4 regions of the Shewanella sp. DNRA4 genome follow, and region 4 is predicted to be linked to each of the others. Evidence: predicted binding sites of a transcription regulator. Region 4 holds the regulator's gene; each other region holds the start of a gene.

Region 1 (5,169 bases), on a different contig from region 4:
CCTATCAACTTTAGGCGAATTACCGCGATATTACCCGCGAGGTGAGCCATCTTTGTGCATTCAAGGAGAGTTTGATGAATCATCCGATGATGCGGTGAGCTGGTTACCTGTTAAACGTGAACAAGTAGGCAGCTTTGCGAATGTTGAGCATGCACTTGAACTTAAATTATGGTCTGATATCAATTACTTCTATGGTGAGTATTTTGCGGCGCCCGTGCTATTTGATTCACCATGGGGCACAGGAGAATTACTACAGGTATGGAACGAGGCGGATTTTGACGCGTTGCAGCAAAATATCATCGGTCACTTAATGATGAAGCAAAAACTTAAGCAACCGCCCACCTGGTTTATTGGTTTGCTTGATGAGGGCGATAAGATGCTAACGGTGGATAATGCCGATGGTAGTGTATGGGTGGAAATCCCCGGCGAGCTTCCCTCTACCCAATTGGCGCCGAGTTTAGCGGCGTTTATTGAGGCGTTATCGCCACGTATCGCGCCACCCGTGAAACATGAAGAATTGCCTATGCCAGCGCTCGAGCATCCTGGGATTTTTGCCAGCTTTAAACGTATGTGGCACAACCTGATTGGTAAGCGTTAAGCGCGTTGAAATGCAGCAAGGCCTAAACATAGTAAACTCGACATGCATATCTAGCCTGTCGAGTTTACGCTTCAATAAGGCAAGGCTATTGATGATCCCAAGACAAGTTAGACACTATGCGGCAAGGTTCGCAGCGAAAGTGGAACATATCTAATAGCGGTTCATCGAGTTTCCAGTCGTGGCTGCCACAACGCGGGCAGGGGCGTGCCAGCTCAGATTGCAGATCCTGCCCTCCGACGCGATACAAATAATAGTAAGTGGGAATTTTAGTAAGGTATTCGATTCGGCCGCGTAAGTCCCAACCTCGTCTAAATAAATCACTGTTTGGGCTAGATAATTCTTCTAGCGCTGCAAATTCTGCCTTAGTGGCGGCCGCCATTTGTAACTCATCACAGGCTTGCCACTCGGTTTGCCAGCGGATAACTCGCTTATGATCGCCATTAAAGGTCGCAGGGATTTGATACAGCGGAATAGGCAATAAGTTATCACCACTACGCAGGGGGGAACACATATGCACATAGCTGGTGTAGAGCAACTGCCAGCTGGGTGGCTCAGTGTTACTGACCTCAGAATTAATATCCTGACCGATAAACTTTTCACGTGGCGCCAGTAGTTTAGCCTCGGTTAATTCCGCCAGCGCTTTTTTCACCCAAGGGCTGTGGTAACGATGGGCCAAACTGTTTTTTTCCGGCGTGAGTAGGCGTACTCGAAATTCGCCCTCATTAAAGGCTACGGCAAATTCGCGGCCGAGGATTTGGCCATTAGCGCGGTAGGCTTCGAGCAATTGATTTATGGCACGTTCTGCCGCACTGATAGTGGTATCGGCAAAGCATTCAAAGCGCAATTCGGTGACAAACATTAAGCGGATTTTCCTTGGGATTCGAGTTGACTGACATGTTGTTTCAGCTCGATAAGTTCATTTCTGAGTTGCATGATCTCGTTGTTTTTTAACGCGAGGGCCTGTTCAATGCCTTGTTGCAACTGGGCTAACTGTTGCGCCAGTGTGGCGACTGTGAGTGGTGAAGCTTCGGCGGTATGTGTCTCTTCAACCACGGGCTGTGATTGGGCAGCTAAACGCTCCCGCTCGGCTTTGGGTATCGATTTAAACTGCTGTAATCCTTGGATTAACAGCGGCATGGGGATTTTGTTACCGACGCGGCTTTTTATCAGGGCAAGGCTTGGGGTTTTACCGCTGGCTTCGAGTGCGCACGCTGCAGCTAACACTTGGTCAATGGGACTCATAATAAGTGAAATTCCTTAATGTATATCGTGTTTTTCACTAACTTACTGTGATGTGGTTATTTTAGTTCTTATAAATCAATACATTGCTGTTTGGCATTGATTTTGCTTTTTAACAATTTTTATAACAAGTACACAGGAAGTCATAATATGAACGCAAATATTAATCGCAAACTCATCGCGGTCACGTTTTTAGGGTTAGCAAGCTTAGGTCTTAGCGGTTGTGTGGTCAATGTCGGCGATGGTGAATCTAAGTGGGATAGTAGCGAATCTTGGGAAAAAACACAGGATAAAAACCGCACTAATCTGACTAAGCTCAGCCTTGGCATGAGCAAAGACCAAGTGATGACGCTAATGGGAGCTGCAGACTTTAGCGAGTCCTATTTACAACAAAGCGCAGGACAAGCAGATAAAGAAGTGTTGGTCCTCTTTTATCGCACTCAGCACTCCCACAGTGACGGTAAAACCACTAAGGATGAATGTACGCCTGTAGTGTTGAGTAACCATGTTTTAGTAGGTTGGGGCGACACTGCGTATCAAAAGATTTAACCCCAACTGCCCCAAAATACACTTGAAAGCCCTAAAAATTAGGGCTTTCTTAACTGAGCATCAAGCTGCTCAATCAGTTCGGTCCATTGTGCATCAGCCTCTAAGGCTTCGACGAGAAAACTCTTTTGCGCTTGTGTCCAAAAAGACGCTTCAGTTAAGTGTATTTGTGCTGCAAGCTTGTGAGTCGCAATAAATTGCGCAATAGCATTGGGTTGGTTCTCTAATCCCAGTTGTTCAAATAGATGGCTTAAATCAATTGGTGTAGTATCCATTCGATCTCTCCCTTGGTTAGCTTTTTATCTAGGTTATGCATCTCTTTAGGAAATGCAATCAATGATTAAAATTTGCACTTTTTGGTTTCCTTGATACATTGATAAAGACTCATAAGAGTGTGATCTAAATCAAGGAATTCTAACAATGGACAATAAAACCTTGGATGAGTATCGTGCCGTTTATCTCACCGCAGAAGATTTACGCTTGGCCGCTTCAATTATCTACAATGCGTATCACGATGATCCCTTTTTTATTAATGCGTTATCCACCGCAGATAAATTTGCCTACGAACAAAAATTACGCGCCGCAATTCGCGAAGAACTCAATACTCTATGGCAACAAAAGCAGGCCTTAATCGGACTCTTCGATGGTGCTCATTTAGTGGGGGTTGCTTGCGTTGTCACCCAAGAAGTGCCACTCGGAGAAGGTCGCTATTGGCACTGGCGGCTCAAAATGTTGCTGGGTACGGGGTGGCAATCGACCCAAGCTATGATGAAAAAGGAATCGATTATTTTGGAACTGTTACCCAGCCAGCGTTGTGGGATTTTGCAATTTATTGCTTTAGCGCCAAACGAGCAAGGTAAAGGGCTGGGCCATCAACTTGTTCAAGCGGTAGTGAGTTGGTGCGATGAGCAGCCAAATCTTGAAGGTATTGGGGTATTCACCTCGCAGGAAGCTCATATGCATTTATTTAAACAACATGATTTTGTTTTCTTGGGTGAATTGACTATTGGTAGTGTGGCTGGGCAATTACTTTTTTATACAGGCCAACAAGATGAATGAACGTTATCGCTCTTTCGCTGAGTTTTATCCTTTCTATCTCTCCCAGCATCAAGACAGTCGTTGTCGGCGGCTACATTTTATTGGAAGTATTCTGGTATTGTTATTATTAGGGGCTGCATTTATCACTGCCGTATGGTGGTTGTTGATGCTGATCCCGCTAGTGGGGTATGGATTTGCTTGGGTTGGTCATTTTGTCTTTGAGCATAATCGACCTGCGACCTTTCAATATCCTTTGTACAGCTTGATGGGGGATTGGGTGATGTTTGTCCAAATTCTTTTGGGAAAAGTAAAGTATTGAATCTGATATTCCGGTAAGAAGCTGACAAGCGTGTGAGAGATCGCTTACAAAGCCTGTAAGACAATATGTTTTCTTGTTGATTGTTTTATAATCTGCAGCTTTAAAAGTTGTTTAATTTCAATTTGTTACAAATTCCATCTTGCTGGTTGAATGAGATTTTCCTGGGTTGTTGTTCTTATGGGGGAACAACAAAGACAGAATTCACGTAGAATTTATTTGTCGCCAAAACACATGGATAGCACGGATTGCAATACGGGCGAAACGGACGCAAGAAGCAACTAATTTAGGTTCTTGGATTTGAACCTCTGGCGGTAGGAAAACTGTCATAAACCAAGGATAGGCTAAGGAAAAGCAGGATAGCTTTGTCAAGGATGATACAGGATATAATACTTGTTAGGACGACAGGTTTCAGGATGATAAAGGACAAGCTTAAGGATTAAACATGTACTCGGTGCAGGATGTATCGAGTTAAGGGATAAGTATAAGGGTGAACAGCTTGTACTCGTCTATGGAAGGCATTGAGCAGGATGCATTATGGAATGAGTCATAGGATGTGACTGGTGCCGGAATAGGATTTCCGGGTCAAAGGATTGAGTGTTATGGTTAAGCCATAACACAGGGAGGATTAGGGATACAGGGATGCTGTAGGATGCACGTAAACGCATGGATGGTGCAGGGAGCACAAATAAGCAGGATGGCTTACAGAGAATAAATGGGGCGTACACAGTACGCCCTTTTCTTTTTTGTCTTTTGAAGCTGCAGCTTGTATCTAGGCATCTTATAAATATTGAATTGCAAATCCGTCCAATCACCCAGTTCACAGCTCATCAAGATTGTAATATCAACCCGCTTATGCATTGATAACAATGCGCAATGATACTTTTGAGTTGCTTGGTTCTAGTGGTTGATACTAACCAAAGTATATGGAACTTGGCGTCGCTTAGAGGCTGTTCATAATTCTGTGTCAAAATGTCCATTTTTATAATTTTAACGGTAGTGGGATAAAAGAGATTGTCGATTATTGCTCCTTTATGCGGCGATTTACGGCTTGGTTGGTTCTGAGTCTTTATTGGCAAGCAAACTAAATTAGTTGAGAGGATTAAAATTGCCAGTTCCTTTGTGAGATATGTCTCACAAGTATGTAAGTAATTTGTAAGTTTTTTGACTGATAAAAACCGTCATATTCCATCAAATATAGTTTAATCAGTGTGTTAGGTTTTGCTTTTAATTATGTCGTTATTATTGCGGTTTATCTTTTTATTTTAACTAGCGCAAATTTCATCATGACTATCCTAAGATTGATTTGCAGAGGGAGCGAGAGACAACAGGATGTTAGCGGTCAGGATGGCCGGACAGTGTTTAACGGATTAACACTCACGGAATGGTAAGGAAAGACTTTCAGGATGAAAGCGTTACGAACCACGGAAGG
Region 2 (5,169 bases), on a different contig from region 4:
TATCGGATAATGCTAAGGAATATACCTAAATTGCATATAATGTCTTTAAGACACTATGCGCAATTTAGCTATGATGATGGGGAAATGGGTATCGATAGTAAAGAATGGACGTATTACGACAACATCGACGGCTACATAAACCCTGATAACTCAACCTAACTGTATGTACCGCATAATCTGTCACTATTATTGCTATGGGTAACCACTTTAAGCGGCAAACACTTTGACTAACATTCTAAATTTCTTAAGAATCGATAAGATGCAGTATCCGACTTCAAACGGTATAAATTGGCAGGACGGCCACGCTCAGTACGTTTTAAGCCCGTATCAATCAATAAATCGGCCTGCTCAACCCGTCGACGGAACGATTTACCTTGGATAGGCTTACCCAGTAAGACTTCATGCACATGTTGTAGTTCTGGCAAGGTAAAAGGTTCAGCCAGCGCAAATCCTGGTACTAAAGAATACAAGGCTTTCTGGGTTAAACGTTCGCGAGCTTGCTCAATTAATTGCAGATGATCAAACGCCAAGGGCATCTGTAACACATCCTCTAACGGCCACCACTTAACATCACTCACTGAATCAATCTGGGTTTGGCAGGCTTGATAACTCATTAACGCGGTATAACACACGGTCACTGACCAGCCTCTCACATCGCGGTGACTATTACCGACAGTGCAAAGCTGCTCAATATAAGGTGGCACTACCGCCGTTTTTTCCTGCAATTTGCGTAACGCCGCTTCCTCTAGGGATTGATCGGAATGTTCATCGATAAATCCTCCGGGTAATCCCCAAAAACCTAAAAAAGGATGATTTGAGCGTTGTACTAAGAGTACTTTAAGTTGCTGATCATGATAGGTAAATAATACGGCATCAACCGTCAGTAGCTGAGCCTTAAAAGCCTTAGGATCGTAATTGGCGAGATATTCCGCTTCAGTCATGAGTATTTTCCATCGTTTGACGTCGTAAGCTTAACTTAGAGATTACGTCGCTTCAAACATATTATGTCTTAGCGTCACTAAGTAAATCATCTGCTCTATAGGGTCGTACGACTTTTACCAAATTTACGCAAATAACGTGGCAACATGGTTTCATTTCCAAGCAAACCACCTTGATGGATATACATCACAGGGCTTGCGCCCCACTGCGGTAAATATTTTTCTAACACCATAAAACCTAAGGGATCGTAGAGTAATTCAAATTGAATACCTGAGGCGCAAATCCGCTGCCACATGGCATAAAACTCAGGATAGAGTTTACCAAAGTGGTATTTCTTCCCCACATTCAAAATCTGTGGATGCTCAGCAGCGTTAGGATTTAACTCATAAAACTGCTGCGCTAAATACTCATCGCCACCGACAACCGCGCAGGTAAGCACTCGAATGTGACTTTGCTTACGCACAAAATATTGGTTTAAAAATAATGCCGTGGTTCCCGTTCCCGCAGGTAAAAACACTTTCAGTTCAGTCAGTCCCTGTTGCATTGCCCAAGTCTCAATTTCAACGGCTAACAGACTGACACCATACTCCGCATACTGACAGCGCCCGCCTTCCGGAATAAATAAAGCGTCAGGCTCAGCAGCCAGAACTTGATGCTCAATGTAGTCATGGCAAGTCCACTTAGACTCACGCTGAAGAAAAGGATTAGCTGCTATCAGGCTTGATAAATCAATAACCTGTGTACCATTGGAGATAGCTGCGGCATAGTTCCCTGTCGGTAAAGTCAGTACGTGGCTAGCAATATGGTCCACATAAAAATCACACTGCCAGCCTTTGAGTTTGGCGAGCGCCGAAAGCGAATACAGAGAATTAGCCTGCGCGGAGCCATGACCAATCACCTTAGTCACACCAGCAAAATCATGGTCTAGAAAGTAGGCAAACTTACGCGCCTTATTACCACTAAAAGCAGGATGTAATAAATCATCTCTTTTAAGAAAGATCTCTCTGCCTGCAAAAGAAAATGATTCGACGGGACTATTAACTAGCATTTATTTACTCAAGGGGAGATAAGGTGTTTAGTGTAACGCGGGCTTGGCTAAATTCTTCCTAAGAATTAAGGAAATTCACGAAATATTAGCTTAACTCACAATCCGTAGAGGCATAAACTATAATATGCCATTGATTATTAATGAAAAATATTTTGGCATAATTCTCGCTTATGACATTTAAGCATCAATTAATAATTTCGAGTGTGGATGTTGTTTCTGTCGCACAGATTTTGGATTCGATAAGGAGTTTTCAATGTCATTACTACGGTTAATTTTCAATATTGCTTGGTTTGTCCTTGGTGGATTTGTGATGGGCCTAGCCTGGTGGCTTGCGGGGATTCTGTGTTTTATCAGTATTATCGGTATTCCCTTTGGTCGCGCCTGCTTTGTGATTGGTGAATTGACCTTCTGGCCCTTTGGACAAGAACAAATGAATCGCCGTCATTTAACTGGCCGTGAAGATTTAGGAACAGGCGCCTTTGGCATGGTGGGCAATATCATTTGGTTCTTACTGTTTGGGATTTGGTTGGCTATTGGTCATTTGGCCCATGCTCTTGCCTGCTTTGTGACGATTATCGGTATCCCTTTCGGGATCCAACATCTTAAGCTGGCGCTGTTAAGCCTAACGCCGATTGGGCAAACCATAGTAGCGAAAGCGTAATAACCATGATCGCAAGGCGTAAGGCATATCACTCAGCACTACTCAGCATCTGTGGGTAGTGCTGATGCATAGTTCGGCAGCGATTGCACTAATTCTGCTATTCATTGAGTAAATCAGCGCTATCAGCAAACTGATCACCCGTATCCTGCTCCGGTGAGCAGATGATTTCAAAGAGATAATGCGCCAGTTTAGCTGGCGCATCTATGGTGATGTCATGACCACAATAGGCCAACACAACTAAGTCGACCTTAAAATATTGTACCAATGCCCTGCTGGTTTGGATCTTGACTAACCCATCGCGATCACCCGACAAAATACTTACTGGCACACATAAACATGCTGAGCCGCGATAATGAAATGCCGCCCACAACTGATTACTCGCGGTGTTAGACAAAATGATGACAAAACTTGTCATCTCACAGCTTTGGTTAGGTGCAAAATAGCATTACTGACTTAAGGCTTCTTGCTGAAATAACAAATCGCCCATAATGCTATCAATATCGAGCTTCGCTAAACCTTGATCAAAAATATCCCGCCAACGCCGTCCCTCTTCTGTATTACGAAACGCGACATAAAGTTGTTTATTGGCAATCAGTTGTCGATTGACCTGTAACTTATCTGCGAGCGGCTGAAGGTGGGGTTGTTTAAGTAGATAATGCAGCACATTAATATCAATCACAGCGCCGTCAATACGACCAGCCGCCACCTTTTTGATATTTTGCTCATCGGATGTTGCCGCTTCAACAGGTTGACTCCCTGAAGCAATCATTACATCCAGCGAGTCGGTATTCACATAATCTTGCACAATACCTAAAGTATAACGATTCAAATCGGCTAAATGATGCCAACTAATGGGACGGGATTTTTGCTCAACAATACCTAATGGGCTAATACCAATCGGTTTAGAAAAAATAAACTTATCGGTTTCAAAATAATATTCTGGAAAATAGCCAATGTAGTCAGAGCCTGGCATAACGGCTAATTTAATCGCACGGCTCCAAGGGTAAAAATCCACGATAAGTTGTTGTTCCATTTGCTCAAACGCCGCCTTAGCCACCGCAACACTCGCGCCTTGGTGCTGGAGTTGATAGCCGGAATACGGCGGCCAAAGTAATGACGTTAGCTTCAGCGTGTCAGCAAATGTCGTATTTGCCACGGTTAATAGGCAACTAAACATCAGTGGGCACCAGCGGATCATAATGCCTCCATCAAAGACTCATCTATTAATCGCTAAAAAAACAAATAGCTCATCGGTTTAACTCTATTCAGTATAATCAGCCATACCTATAGGTACAGCGAATAATTGTTATCTGTTTAGCCTTGTCGAACCACGCTAAGACAGCAATGTTCGGAGTAGGCAGAACTATCGACGCCAAAAACGACATCTTTACGACAAGGGGAAGACTCAAGGAAAACCTTATGGTAATGCGACAATGTTATCCTTAAGCATAGATAGCCATATAAAAATAAACCCAAGCGTTCAGGCTTGGGTCGGTTTGAGAGTTTATGCCTTTAGGCATTAATATCTTCGTACAGCTCTTGATACATCAGCTCACGCATTTTAAATTTTTGGATTTTACCCGTAACGGTCATCGGGTATTGGTCCACAAATTTGATATAACGTGGCACTTTAAAATAGGCGAACTTTTCGGTAAGGAAATGACGAATATCCTCCTCAGTAATCGACGCCCCTGAGCGGACTTTAATCCACGCACAGACTTCCTCACCATATTTATCACTGTGGACACCAAACACAGCAGCATCTTGCACATCTTTGTGGGTATAGAGTTTTTCTTCAATTTCACGGGGATAGATATTCTCGCCCCCGCGAATAATCATATCCTTAATCCGCCCCACAATTTGCACGTAACCTTGCTCATCCATTTGGCCAATATCGCCCGAATGTAACCAACCTTCACTGTCAATTGTGGCGGCGGTTTTTTCAGGATCATTCCAATAACATTGCATGATGCAATATCCTCGGCTACAGACTTCACCGGGCTGATTAATCGGCAGCACTTCGCCAAACTCATTGACAATTTTCACTTCAGTATGGGGTAACGCCCGACCAACGGTGAGAACACGCTTCTCCACTGGAGAATCGATTTCAGTAATGTGATTTAACGGACTACACTCGGTTTGGCCATAGCCGATTAACACCTCCTGCATATACATCAACTGCTGTACACGACGCATAACCTCTTCAGGACAAGTCGCACCCGCCATCACGCCCGTACGCAACGAACTGAGATCAAAACGTTTAAATTCAGGATGTTCTAACTCGGCAATAAACATTGTAGGGACACCATGTAATGCGGTGCAACGCTCACGCTCAATCACTTCTAAGGTCGTGAGAGGATCGAAAGAATCTCCCGGAAATATGGCCGCAGCGCCCTTAGCCAAGCAAACGAGATTACCTAGCACCATACCAAAACAATGGTACAAAGGTACGGGGATACAGAGCTTATCATCACAGGTAAACCTCATCGCCTCGGCCACTAAATAACCGTTATTCAAGATG
Region 3 (5,169 bases), on a different contig from region 4:
ACTCTTTACCCGTTCGGTCTTCGTATAATTGCCCTGCAATAAGATCGTAATCTTCAATAAAGGGATAGGCATAACCATCCTTTTCTGGCCATGCAGTTAACTTCGCTAACGAATCAGGCTGGGCAATCACAGCCTCATAACGGGCTTGTCCAAGTGAAATCAGAAAAGCGCGAAATTCGGCAAAGGCATAATCAGAATCACACCCCGTAATGATATAAGCCGCCCCCCAAACCGACCATAAATAACTTCGGCGCATCTGTTGACCAAACAGCTTATCAAAGACTTTTAGCTCTTCATCACTCAGTTTACTCAGTTTCAGCTTTAATGCCTCAACCAAAGACTCTTGGGATTGCGCTGGTTCACTGCGGGTCACTAAGTCCCAAAATTCTACTTCTGTCATCACTTAACCTAATTTAATGCCCAAGCAAAGGCGTATTCTACATGATAATACGGTTATGCTGGACTCAGTTCGGGGCATTTCCTACACTTGCTCCACTTCACATTAGCCAGTAACCCTAACTTTATGCCTAAACGCCTAATCCTATTGATAACCCTTTATACTCTGTTTGCCATTGTTGCCCTATTACGGGCTGTCGCCACTGCCTCCTTCGATTTGTTTACCTTAGGTGTATTACCCGTGTTGTTTGGCATACTGACACAAGCGCCTTGGTCTAGCTTAGTGCTCAAAATTTACCTTGGATTACAAACCTTAGGCCTGTCGGCACTCGGTGTCACTGCCATTATCGCCTATCGAATTACCCCTCAAGATGTCAAAGTCGTCATCGAAGGCCACAACATTCCGATGTTGCCGCTGGTGTTATCCATAATTGCCCTGCTATTAGTGCAGTACTGGATCGCATTTTCACGGGTAACCCGTGATTATTTAACCGCAAAATTGAAAGCTTGATTTAATATGTTGCGAAGCAGTTATTTCTCGCCTAAGTTAACGCCTTTCTAAAAAGCCCAATAGCTTGTGACTATGACTCATTTATCGCCTAACGAATTATCGATGCTTATTATTGAGCCATCGGAAACCCAGCGCCGCATTATCATCAAGCGCTTACAACAAGAAGGCATTGTTAGCATCGAAAATGCTGCCAATATTGAAGAGGCTAAAGGACTCATTGCTCGACACAAACCCGATCTCATTGCCAGTGCAATGCATTTTGAAGATGGAACAGCGACCGAGTTTTTGAACTACCTGCGCAGCAAAAGTGAATATAAAGATATTCAATTTATGCTGATCTCAAGTGAATGTCGCCGTGAACAATTGGAGATTTTCCGCCAGTCTGGCGTAGTCGCGATTCTGCCAAAACCTTTTAATGCCGAACACTTAGGCAAGGCGCTTAATGCAACTATCGATTTGCTCAGCCACGATGAACTCGACTTAAGCCACTTCGATGTGCACGATGTACACGTGCTTGTGGTTGATGACAGCCGCATGGCACGTAATGTGATCAAGCGAACTATTGGTAATTTGGGGATAAAACTGATTACCGAAGCAGAAGATGGTGCGCAAGCCATTGAGTTAATGCGTCATAATATGTTTGATTTAATTATCACTGATTACAATATGCCCAGCGTTGATGGACTGGCATTAACGCAATTTATCCGTAATGAAAGTCAACAATCCCACGTGCCTATTTTAATGGTCTCGTCTGAGGCTAACGATACACATTTAAGTAATGTATCTCAGGCAGGGGTGAATGCCCTGTGCGACAAGCCCTTCGAACCCAAATTAGTTAAGCAACTCTTATATCAGTTGCTCGAAGAATAAAACCTAAGTCACGAATGGCGCAAATACCCTCCAATTTTGTTACTTCGATGACACAAGCCCGCAGCAAAGGGCTTTCCAACGCTTTAACCTTGTGGCATGTTAGGCTCGCTGACTTACATAAATCTACGGAAAGAAGAGACAATAAAAATGAACAAAACTGAACTTATCGCCAAAATTGCAGAAAATGCCGATATCACTAAAGCTGAAGCAGCACGAGCATTGAAATCTTTCGAAGCGGCGATTACTGAATCAATGAAAAACGGTGACAAAATCTCTATCGTCGGATTTGGCTCCTTTGAAACAGCGACTCGTGCAGCTCGTACTGGTCGTAACCCACAAACGGGCAAAGAAATCCAAATTGCGGAAGCGACTGTACCTAAGTTTAAAGCGGGTAAAACCCTGCGTGATAGTGTGAACTAATTCGCTCGACATTGATTTTATAAAACGCCTCCTCTGTGAGGCGTTTTTTTGCCCTAACGAAAGCATGAAAGATGATTTTTTGCACAAACACAGTGCGTCAATCGCTCCATTTTTGAGCATTTTAAAACATTTAATTAACATAAATTATGTAACCAATTGTTTTTAAAACGGTTCAAATAATGGCATGTGATTAGCAACTCCCTTATCAGAAAAAACCATGATGCACCAATGCCGCCGTATTTAAGTGGCATGAGTGAATCGATAAATAAGTCAATCGAGGGGATGAGTATGAGAAAATCACTGTACAGCGTTTTGGCATTATCGACGGGATTATTACTAACCACTAACGTCTTTGCGGCGGTATCCGGCAATATTGGCGGCACATCAAACTATCTATGGCGCGGAGTGACTCAAACCAATGATGCGGTCGCGATCCAAGGCGGTCTTGACTACAGTCATGACTCAGGATTTTATGCGGGTACGTGGGCATCAAATGTCGATTTTGGCAATGACACTAGCTACGAGTTAGACCTCTATGCTGGTTACGGTGGCAACATCACCGACGATCTCAGCTATGATTTTGGCTATCTCTATTATGCCTACCCCGATGCCGAAGGCAGCATCGATTTTGGTGAGCTCCACGGGGCTATTACCTGGAAGTGGGTTGAACTCAGTTATTCCCACGTGATCAATGCGGGTGATGACGTAGCGGCGGAACCACTCGATAACAAAGATATGAGTTATCTTGCCGCCACAGCATCTTTCCCTTTAACCGAGAAACTTACCCTGTCATTCCACTATGGCTACTCCACGGGCGATGTGGTTGAAGCTTGGTTTGGTGAGGATAACTATGCCGATTACAACGTAACACTTAGTGCAGATACCAGCATGGGCACAGTATCTTTTATGGTATCAGATACTGATCTGGCTGATGACGATGCTAAAATCGCTTTAGGTTACTCCTATAGCTTTGATTTATAAAACAAAGAACTAAGAAACACGCCGCGTTAATCGCGGCGTATTTTATTAAGCGATCACCGCCCGATTCGACTTACGCGCTAACACCATTTTCTCAATATATTCCACAATAGGCTCAGTTACCGAAATACCCGTAGTTTGCTCAATACCTTCGATACCAGGAGCTGAGTTAACCTCAAGGATCAACGGGCCACGATTCGAACGTAAAATATCCACGCCTGCAACGACTAATCCCATCGCTTTAACAGCGGCAACGGCCATCTTGCGCTCTTCTGGCGTAATTTTCACTTTTTCACCACAGCCGCCTAAGTGTAAGTTTGAACGAAAATCGCCCTCTGGCCCCTGACGCTTCATCGAGGCCACCACTTTATCACCCACCACAAAACAGCGAATATCACTGCCGTTGGACTCTTGAATATACTCTTGCACCAAAATATTGGCTTTGAGCCCTAAAAAGGCTTCAATCACGCTCTCAGCGGCGGTTTTCGTTTCCGCTAATACCACCCCAATCCCCTGCGTACCTTCGAGTAACTTGATCACTAAAGGAGCACCGCCCACCATATTAATGAGATCAGGAATATCATTGGGTTTATTGGCAAATCCAGTGATAGGCATACCAATGCCTTTGCGTGAAAGTAATTGCAGAGCACGTAACTTATCCCGCGAGCGTGCTATCGAAATTGAATCATTGGCGGCAAACACACCCATCATTTCAAACTGGCGCACGACTGCGCAGCCATAAAAGGTCACACTGGCATGAATACGCGGAATAATGGCATCAAACCCTGTTAATTCTTCTCCCTGATAATGAATGCTAGGTTTAACGGAATTAATATTCATGTAGCAATTCAAGGTATTAATCACCACAGCCTCATGACCACGGCTTTCGCAGGCGGCCACTAAACGTCGGGTGGAATACAATTCTGGAAACTGAGATAAAATACCGATTTTCATTACTAAATGACCAAATTAAACACAGTGATTGAAGCTCTGAGCACATTGCATCAGAAAGGGGCGCTGATATTTGTCTATTGCTCAGTGTAAAGCAAGAAAATATTCCTCACCAGACGAAAACCTAAGCCTTAGTCAAACGTAAGATAATCTTCACAATTTAGTGACTAACGGTGTAATGAACCTTGCTTCAAATTCGCTTGCGTCTAGAGGACGAGAAAAGAAGTATCCCTGTAATAGATTGCAGTGTCTTACTGTACAAAACTCCGCTTGCTCGAGGGTTTCAATTCCCTCGGCAACAGAGGTGACGTTAAAGCCATAGGCAAAGTTAAGCAACGCTGTGAGTAAACGAGTGTCCTTTTCGTCCTTATCGTAGGAAGCAATAAAACTTTTATCGATTTTTAACACGCTGATGGGGAACAACTTTATATGTTCAAGGGATGAAAATCCGGTACCAAAATCGTCCAACGCAAATCGCACTCCAAGTTGGGCTATTTTATCGAGGATCTTGGCATGTTCGTGGGGTTCTTCAATCAAACAGTTTTCAGTAATTTCCAACTCAAGTGCACTTGGCGCTAGCCCTGTCACGTTAAGAACATGGGCGATTTTCTCATATAAGTTGATATGCCCAATTTGAGATGCAGATAAGTTCACGGCAATGGTAAAGCGATGCCCTGTTGATGCTAATTGGCTCAGCCAATATTGGGCCTGTCGGCAGGCTTCATACAATACCCAGTCACCGATTTCTTCCATTAACCCAATTTCTTCCGCTATGGGCAAAAATTGGTCAGGAGAAATCAAACCATCTTCGGGATGCAGCCAACGAATTAACGCCTCCATTCCCACCATATGATGTGTTTGCGCGTCAACTTGCACCTGATAATAAACCTTAAACTGATTCTGCCTTAAGGCCATTTTTAAGCTGGACTCGATATGATTGCGGTAGCGGACTTCTTTATCTAGCGCCTCGGAATAAAATTGGATCTGATTACGCCCCATTTTCTTAGCACGATACATGGCGATATCGGCGCATTTCATTAACT
Region 4 (5,169 bases):
GATTATTGCGCTCTAAATGGGGCAACCAGGTTTCGAGCAAATTCTCGATTTGCCAGATGAACTTATTCACCAGTGGCTGGCGATTTAAAAACTCCGCTACGGGTTCATCTAAACCGGTGAGAGGTCTAAGCTCCGGTTCCCAATGGGGATTTGGCAAAAAGCGCACATCAAACATAAAGTCAGCTTCGGTCGGCATACCATGCTTAAAACCGAAGGACTCGAAGTTGATCACCAGTTCCTTATCGACACTGCCAAGGAGTATTTGCCGCACTTGGTCGCTGAGTTCATAGATATTCAGATTCGAGGTATCTATATAGTGATCCATCTGCTGTGACAGCGGCTCGAGCAATTTGCCTTCAAGCTTGATGGCTTCTTGCAGTGACACTCGGCTCTTCGATAAGGGATGTAAGCGCCGCGTTTCACTGTAGCGTTTGAGCAACACTTTATCGCTGGAGTTTAAGAAGAAGCTGGTGAGTTCAGTGCCCGTAGGCAGGCTGGCAAGCTGTTTAACCAGCACTTTGTCTTGCTCTGGTAAATTACGCACGTCAACACTGATAGCAACGAGATCGTTACTGCCTTTGAGCTGTTCAAGCAAACTGCCAATCAACGGCAAAGGCAAATTATCGACACAATAGTAGCCGAGATCTTCAAGCACTCTAAGTGCGACCGATTTGCCTGAGCCTGAACGCCCTGACACTATGACCAGTTTCATCCAATGATTACCTGATAGAGTTCCGTTTCATCATGCGTCTTGCGCAATTGTTTTAATATTTGCTTGTCACTGAGCTTTTCAGCCATGCATGACAAGGTACTTAGGTGCTGCTGACATTGGTCGGCAGGCACGAGTAGTGCAAATAAAATATCGACGGGTTGTTTATCGATAGCATCAAAGGCTATCGGCTCCTCACATTTTATCAATATCGCTATGGGTTGTGTTATATCGGTTAATCGACCATGTGGAATGGCGATACCGTTACCTATACCTGTGCTACCCATCTTTTCGCGCGCCACGAGGCTTTCGAAGATCTCTTGAGATGAGAGGGTGGGGTACTGGGCAGCGGCTAAGTCGCTGATGAGTTCCAGTACCTTTTTCTTACTGCCCGGAGTGGCGCAGGTTGTGCACTCCGGCCGCAGTATGGTACGAAGTTCCATTGCTAGTGTTTTGTTAACTTCTCTTTGTGTTTAATAACCTGACGATCAAGTTTATCAATCAGGACGTCTATGGCAGCATACATATCTGCATGCTCTGAAGTCGCGAAGACTTCACCACCGGTGAGGTTGATTCTCGCTTCGGCAATTTGTTGCATTTTCTCAACATTGAGCACAACGTGCACATTATTGATCTGTTCGAAATGACGTTCAAGTTTTGAAAACTTTTCCTCAACATATGCCCGTAACGATTCAGTAATCTCGATATGGTGTCCACTTAGGTTTATTTGCATAGAAACGTCCTCCGATACTCACAATAGGCTATAAACTTTTACGCTGATTGGAAGGGGGAATAAGCATCGCTTCTCGGTACTTCGCAATGGTTCTGCGCGCAACGTTAATTCCCTGTTCTGCCAGAAGTTGAGCCATCTTGCTGTCGCTTAATGGTTTTTTCTGGTTTTCCGCTGCAACCAGTTTCTTAATGAAAGCTCTGATTGCTGTGGATGAGCACTCACCGCCATCATCCGTCCCGACGTGGCTTGAGAAGAAATATTTTAGTTCAAAAAGTCCTTTTGGGGTATGCATGTATTTTTGTGTGGTCACCCGTGAAATGGTGGACTCATGCATCTCTACCGCCTCGGCGATATCGTTTAGGACCATAGGTTTCATGGCTTCTTCACCGTATTCGAAGAAACCCTGTTGATATTGCACTATACAGTTTGCCACCTTGAGCAGTGTTTCGTTACGGCTTTCAAGGCTTTTAATAAACCACTTGGCTTCTTGCAGATGCCCGCGGATAAATTGGCTATCGGCTTGGCTTTTGGTACTGCGCGCCATGGCTGCATATTGCTGATTTACGTTGATTTTTGGCATGCAGTCAGGGTTTAATTCGACCACCCAACGGCCGTTTTTCTTCGACACCGATACATCGGGGATCACATATTCTTCATCGACAGGGGTGATGAGTAAACCGGGGCGAGGATTTAAGGTTTGGATCAGCGCAATACTGTCCCTTAACTCGTCCTCTTTCAGTTTGGTCTTACGCATTAACAGCCTAAAGTCGCGAGCGGCGATCAGATCTAAATGATCTTTGATCAACATGCGGGCGTTTTCGAGGTGTGGAGTATCCGGCGAGAAGTGGGAGAGTTGAATAAGCAGACATTCGCTTAAATCCCTTGCCGCCACACCAACGGGGTCGAAGTGTTGAATACGCTTGAGCACGGCTTCAACTTCGTCGAGTTCAATCTCGGGATTGCCCATGGCTTCGAGGATATCTTCAGTGCTTTGAGTGAGATAACCTTGATCGTCGATGGCATCAATAATCGCGGTGGCAATGGCTAAATCGGTTTCAGAGAAGGGCGTGAGGTTTTTTTGCCATTCTAAATGTTCGTACAACCCCTCGCTAGTTTCCCCTTGGAAGGGCATGTCATCTTCACGGCTAGCGCCAGAACCTGAGTTTGGCGATGCGGTAAAGACTTCATCCCAAGTGGTATCCATGGGTAACTCTTCGGGCAGAGATTCTTTGGTCAGCGACTCGGCAATGTCCACGGTTGAATTATCTTGTTCCTGTGGCTGGGCAGTCGTTTCGCTAAAGTCGGTATCGGCGATATCTTGCTTACGTTCGCTAGGCGCGTCAAATTGCTCCTCTTCCAGCTCGAGAAGAGGATTAGAGTCTAAGGCTTGCTGGATTTCTTGTTGCAGTTCCAATGACGACAGTTGCAGCAGGCGAATGGCCTGCTGAAGTTGTGGCGTCATGGTTAACTGTTGACCCAGTTTGAGCTGGAGTGACGCTTTCATGTTACCGCTGATCCCTAGGTTATTATTGTGAGTTTAGGTCGCTTGATATCATATGGATGGAGCCTAGCGCTCTCAAATTCAAGGCTTATTAGCTTTGTTTTAGTAACTATAGCCTGAATTGTTCACCTAAGTACACCGCCCTAACTTGCTGATTGTCTAAGATCTCTGCGGGTGTGCCCTCGGCAATAAGATTACCGTGACTCACAATGTAAGCATGTTCACAGACGTCTAAGGTCTCGCGCACATTGTGGTCAGTGATCAGTACACCAAGGCCTCGGCTCTTAAGCTGCTCGATAATTTTTTTGATATCGATAACGGAGATCGGATCAACGCCCGCAAAGGGCTCATCAAGCAGAATAAACTTGGGGTTGGCCGCTAAGGCGCGGGCAATTTCGACGCGGCGACGTTCACCGCCCGATAAGGACATGCCTTGGCTGTCACGAATATGGGTGATATGGAACTCTTCTAGCAGTTGCTCTAGTGCTTCTTCGCGCTGGTCACTATTGAGCTCTTTACGGGTTTGCAGTACCGCCATGATGTTGTCGTGTACGGTTAATTTACGAAAGATACTCGCTTCCTGTGGTAGGTAACCAATACCTTTGCGGGCACGCAGATGCATAGGATCGGCGGTTAAATCATCATCGTCGATAAAGATATGGCCTTTATCGCTTTTAACTAAGCCCACGACCATGTAAAAGGTGGTGGTTTTGCCCGCGCCGTTAGGGCCGAGTAGGCCGACGACTTGACCCGTTTTGACCGTCAGGCTGACATCTTTGACAACCTGACGACTCTTATAACTCTTGGCGAGATTCTGTGCTTTTAAGGTGATTTGGGTCATTTAGAATCCTGTTTTTTCACAGGTTTATCTGTTGGTGTATTTTTGAGTTCTTCCTGATAGTTATCAGGTTGAATAATGGTAATTACGCGATCATCACCATTGCCGCTACTTTCGGCGATCAGTTTTTGCTGAATAATATCGTAACGAATTAAATTGCCTGTAACTTGACTACCCGCTTGGTCTAGGGTCGCTGTACCAGTTAGGGTCAACGTCCGAGTGGCCATTTCATAGCGAATCTCTTTGGCGCTAGCAGATGCAGGGCGGCCATCATCAAGGATTTGGCTGTAGGTTGCCGGATTTCCAGTAGCCAGTAAGACTTTACTATTTTCGCCTTCGACAGAAAATGCACGGAGTTGATCCGCATGGATTTTAATTGAGCCTTGAACAACTTCAACGGGACCGAAGAAAATGATCTGATTGTTTTTAATGTCTGCGGTTTGACTGACGGCTTTAATTTTCACTTCTTGCTGTAAGTCACCGATCTTGGCGAAGGCATTCATGCTTATCATTAGCATTAGGCTGGCAAGTAATATGTTATTTTGCTTCATAGGTTCCTACTACCTGACTGGTCAATTGCACTTCCTGCGCGTTAAGGTCGGCATAAAGGCCTTGCCCTTGAATATTAAAATCTTTCCCTGTGACGTAAATGATGCGGTCAGAGGTCATTATCATTGTGTTGAGATCGAGTTCTAAAAAACTGGTGGACAAGGTTTGTATCGGTTCACCAGGGCTGATGGCATCGATAATAACATTATTTTCTAATGCAACCTTGCCAGTATCTTTGTTGAGTCGACCTTGATCGGCTCTGATCTGCCATTTTGCTTTACCTTGGTCGGGATACACAAGATAGACAGGCTGAATAAAGTCGGTTTGGTTTTTAAGCTCATAGTGTTCCATGTGCTTTGCCGTGACGCGACTATTGACTTGTCCTTGCTCGTTAAACTCGATGCTGCGCAGATCTTCGATAATGTAGTCGGGTCTGTCTGTATCATTCAGGCTGCTATCGGTATCGCCACCGCGTTTTTGTTGGACCTGCCAATACAGCACTAGTGCAGTACCAAAAAAAGCAATAATGGCGAGGGTCACACGACTCATATGCTCATCCCATGGGCTGAGGTAAATTTGTTTTGACTCAGAAGTAATAGATCTGTCAGCTCTCTGAGCGCACCATGACCACCATTTAACTGGGTCACAAAATGGGCGTGTTGGCGCACATAGGGATGTCCATCGGCGACACAGACGGCAAGACCGACGACATTCATCACTGGCAGGTCGACAATATCATCACCGATATAGGCAACTTCTTCTGGTGTGACATTGTAGAGCGACAGCAGTTCTTCATAGGGGACAAATTTATTATCCACACCTTGATAAATATGGGTTAC

The links. The regulator sigma-54, encoded in region 4, starts transcription at its own class of promoters, with help from an activator protein. The targets are predictions, from matches to a motif close to GTTGGCACGNNNNTNGNNT.
Region 1: a site for sigma-54 is predicted at 1,930-1,948, ahead of HG547_RS00310 (DUF3192 domain-containing protein). Genes of this name have one in related genera too.
Region 2: a site for sigma-54 is predicted at 2,139-2,157, ahead of HG547_RS09760 (YccF domain-containing protein). Genes of this name have one in related genera too.
Region 3: a site for sigma-54 is predicted at 2,376-2,394, ahead of HG547_RS07725 (TorF family putative porin). Genes of this name have one in related genera too.

What each region holds. Positions count from the first base shown of each region.
Region 1 is NZ_JABAIP010000001.1:78,639-83,807, forward strand. Features, by position in the region: gene syd (SecY-interacting protein) at 1-598, shown strand, start outside; gene HG547_RS00300 (Zn-ribbon-containing protein) at 684-1,457, opposite strand; gene HG547_RS00305 (hypothetical protein) at 1,457-1,840, opposite strand; gene HG547_RS00310 (DUF3192 domain-containing protein) at 1,988-2,386, shown strand; gene HG547_RS00315 (DUF2789 domain-containing protein) at 2,425-2,658, opposite strand; gene HG547_RS00320 (GNAT family N-acetyltransferase) at 2,804-3,442, shown strand; gene HG547_RS00325 (DUF962 domain-containing protein) at 3,435-3,740, shown strand.
Region 2 is NZ_JABAIP010000007.1:218,186-223,354, forward strand. Features, by position in the region: gene HG547_RS09750 (NUDIX domain-containing protein) at 228-941, opposite strand; gene HG547_RS09755 (1-aminocyclopropane-1-carboxylate deaminase/D-cysteine desulfhydrase) at 1,037-1,987, opposite strand; gene HG547_RS09760 (YccF domain-containing protein) at 2,241-2,648, shown strand; gene HG547_RS09765 (alpha/beta hydrolase) at 2,746-3,063, opposite strand; gene HG547_RS09770 (transporter substrate-binding domain-containing protein) at 3,094-3,846, opposite strand; gene HG547_RS09775 (AMP-binding protein) at 4,161-5,169, opposite strand, start outside.
Region 3 is NZ_JABAIP010000006.1:598-5,766, forward strand. Features, by position in the region: gene HG547_RS07705 (DUF4240 domain-containing protein) at 1-400, opposite strand, end outside; gene HG547_RS07710 (hypothetical protein) at 524-907, shown strand; gene HG547_RS07715 (response regulator) at 980-1,777, shown strand; gene HG547_RS07720 (HU family DNA-binding protein) at 1,874-2,197, shown strand; gene HG547_RS07725 (TorF family putative porin) at 2,486-3,178, shown strand; gene rimK (30S ribosomal protein S6--L-glutamate ligase) at 3,224-4,129, opposite strand; gene HG547_RS07735 (GGDEF domain-containing response regulator) at 4,280-5,169, opposite strand, start outside.
Region 4 is NZ_JABAIP010000003.1:79,858-85,026, forward strand. Features, by position in the region: gene rapZ (RNase adapter RapZ) at 1-712, opposite strand, end outside; gene ptsN (PTS IIA-like nitrogen regulatory protein PtsN) at 709-1,152, opposite strand; gene hpf (ribosome hibernation promoting factor) at 1,155-1,442, opposite strand; gene HG547_RS04005 (RNA polymerase factor sigma-54) at 1,471-2,946, opposite strand; gene lptB (LPS export ABC transporter ATP-binding protein) at 3,053-3,784, opposite strand; gene lptA (lipopolysaccharide transport periplasmic protein LptA) at 3,781-4,332, opposite strand; gene lptC (LPS export ABC transporter periplasmic protein LptC) at 4,319-4,879, opposite strand; gene kdsC (3-deoxy-manno-octulosonate-8-phosphatase KdsC) at 4,876-5,169, opposite strand, start outside.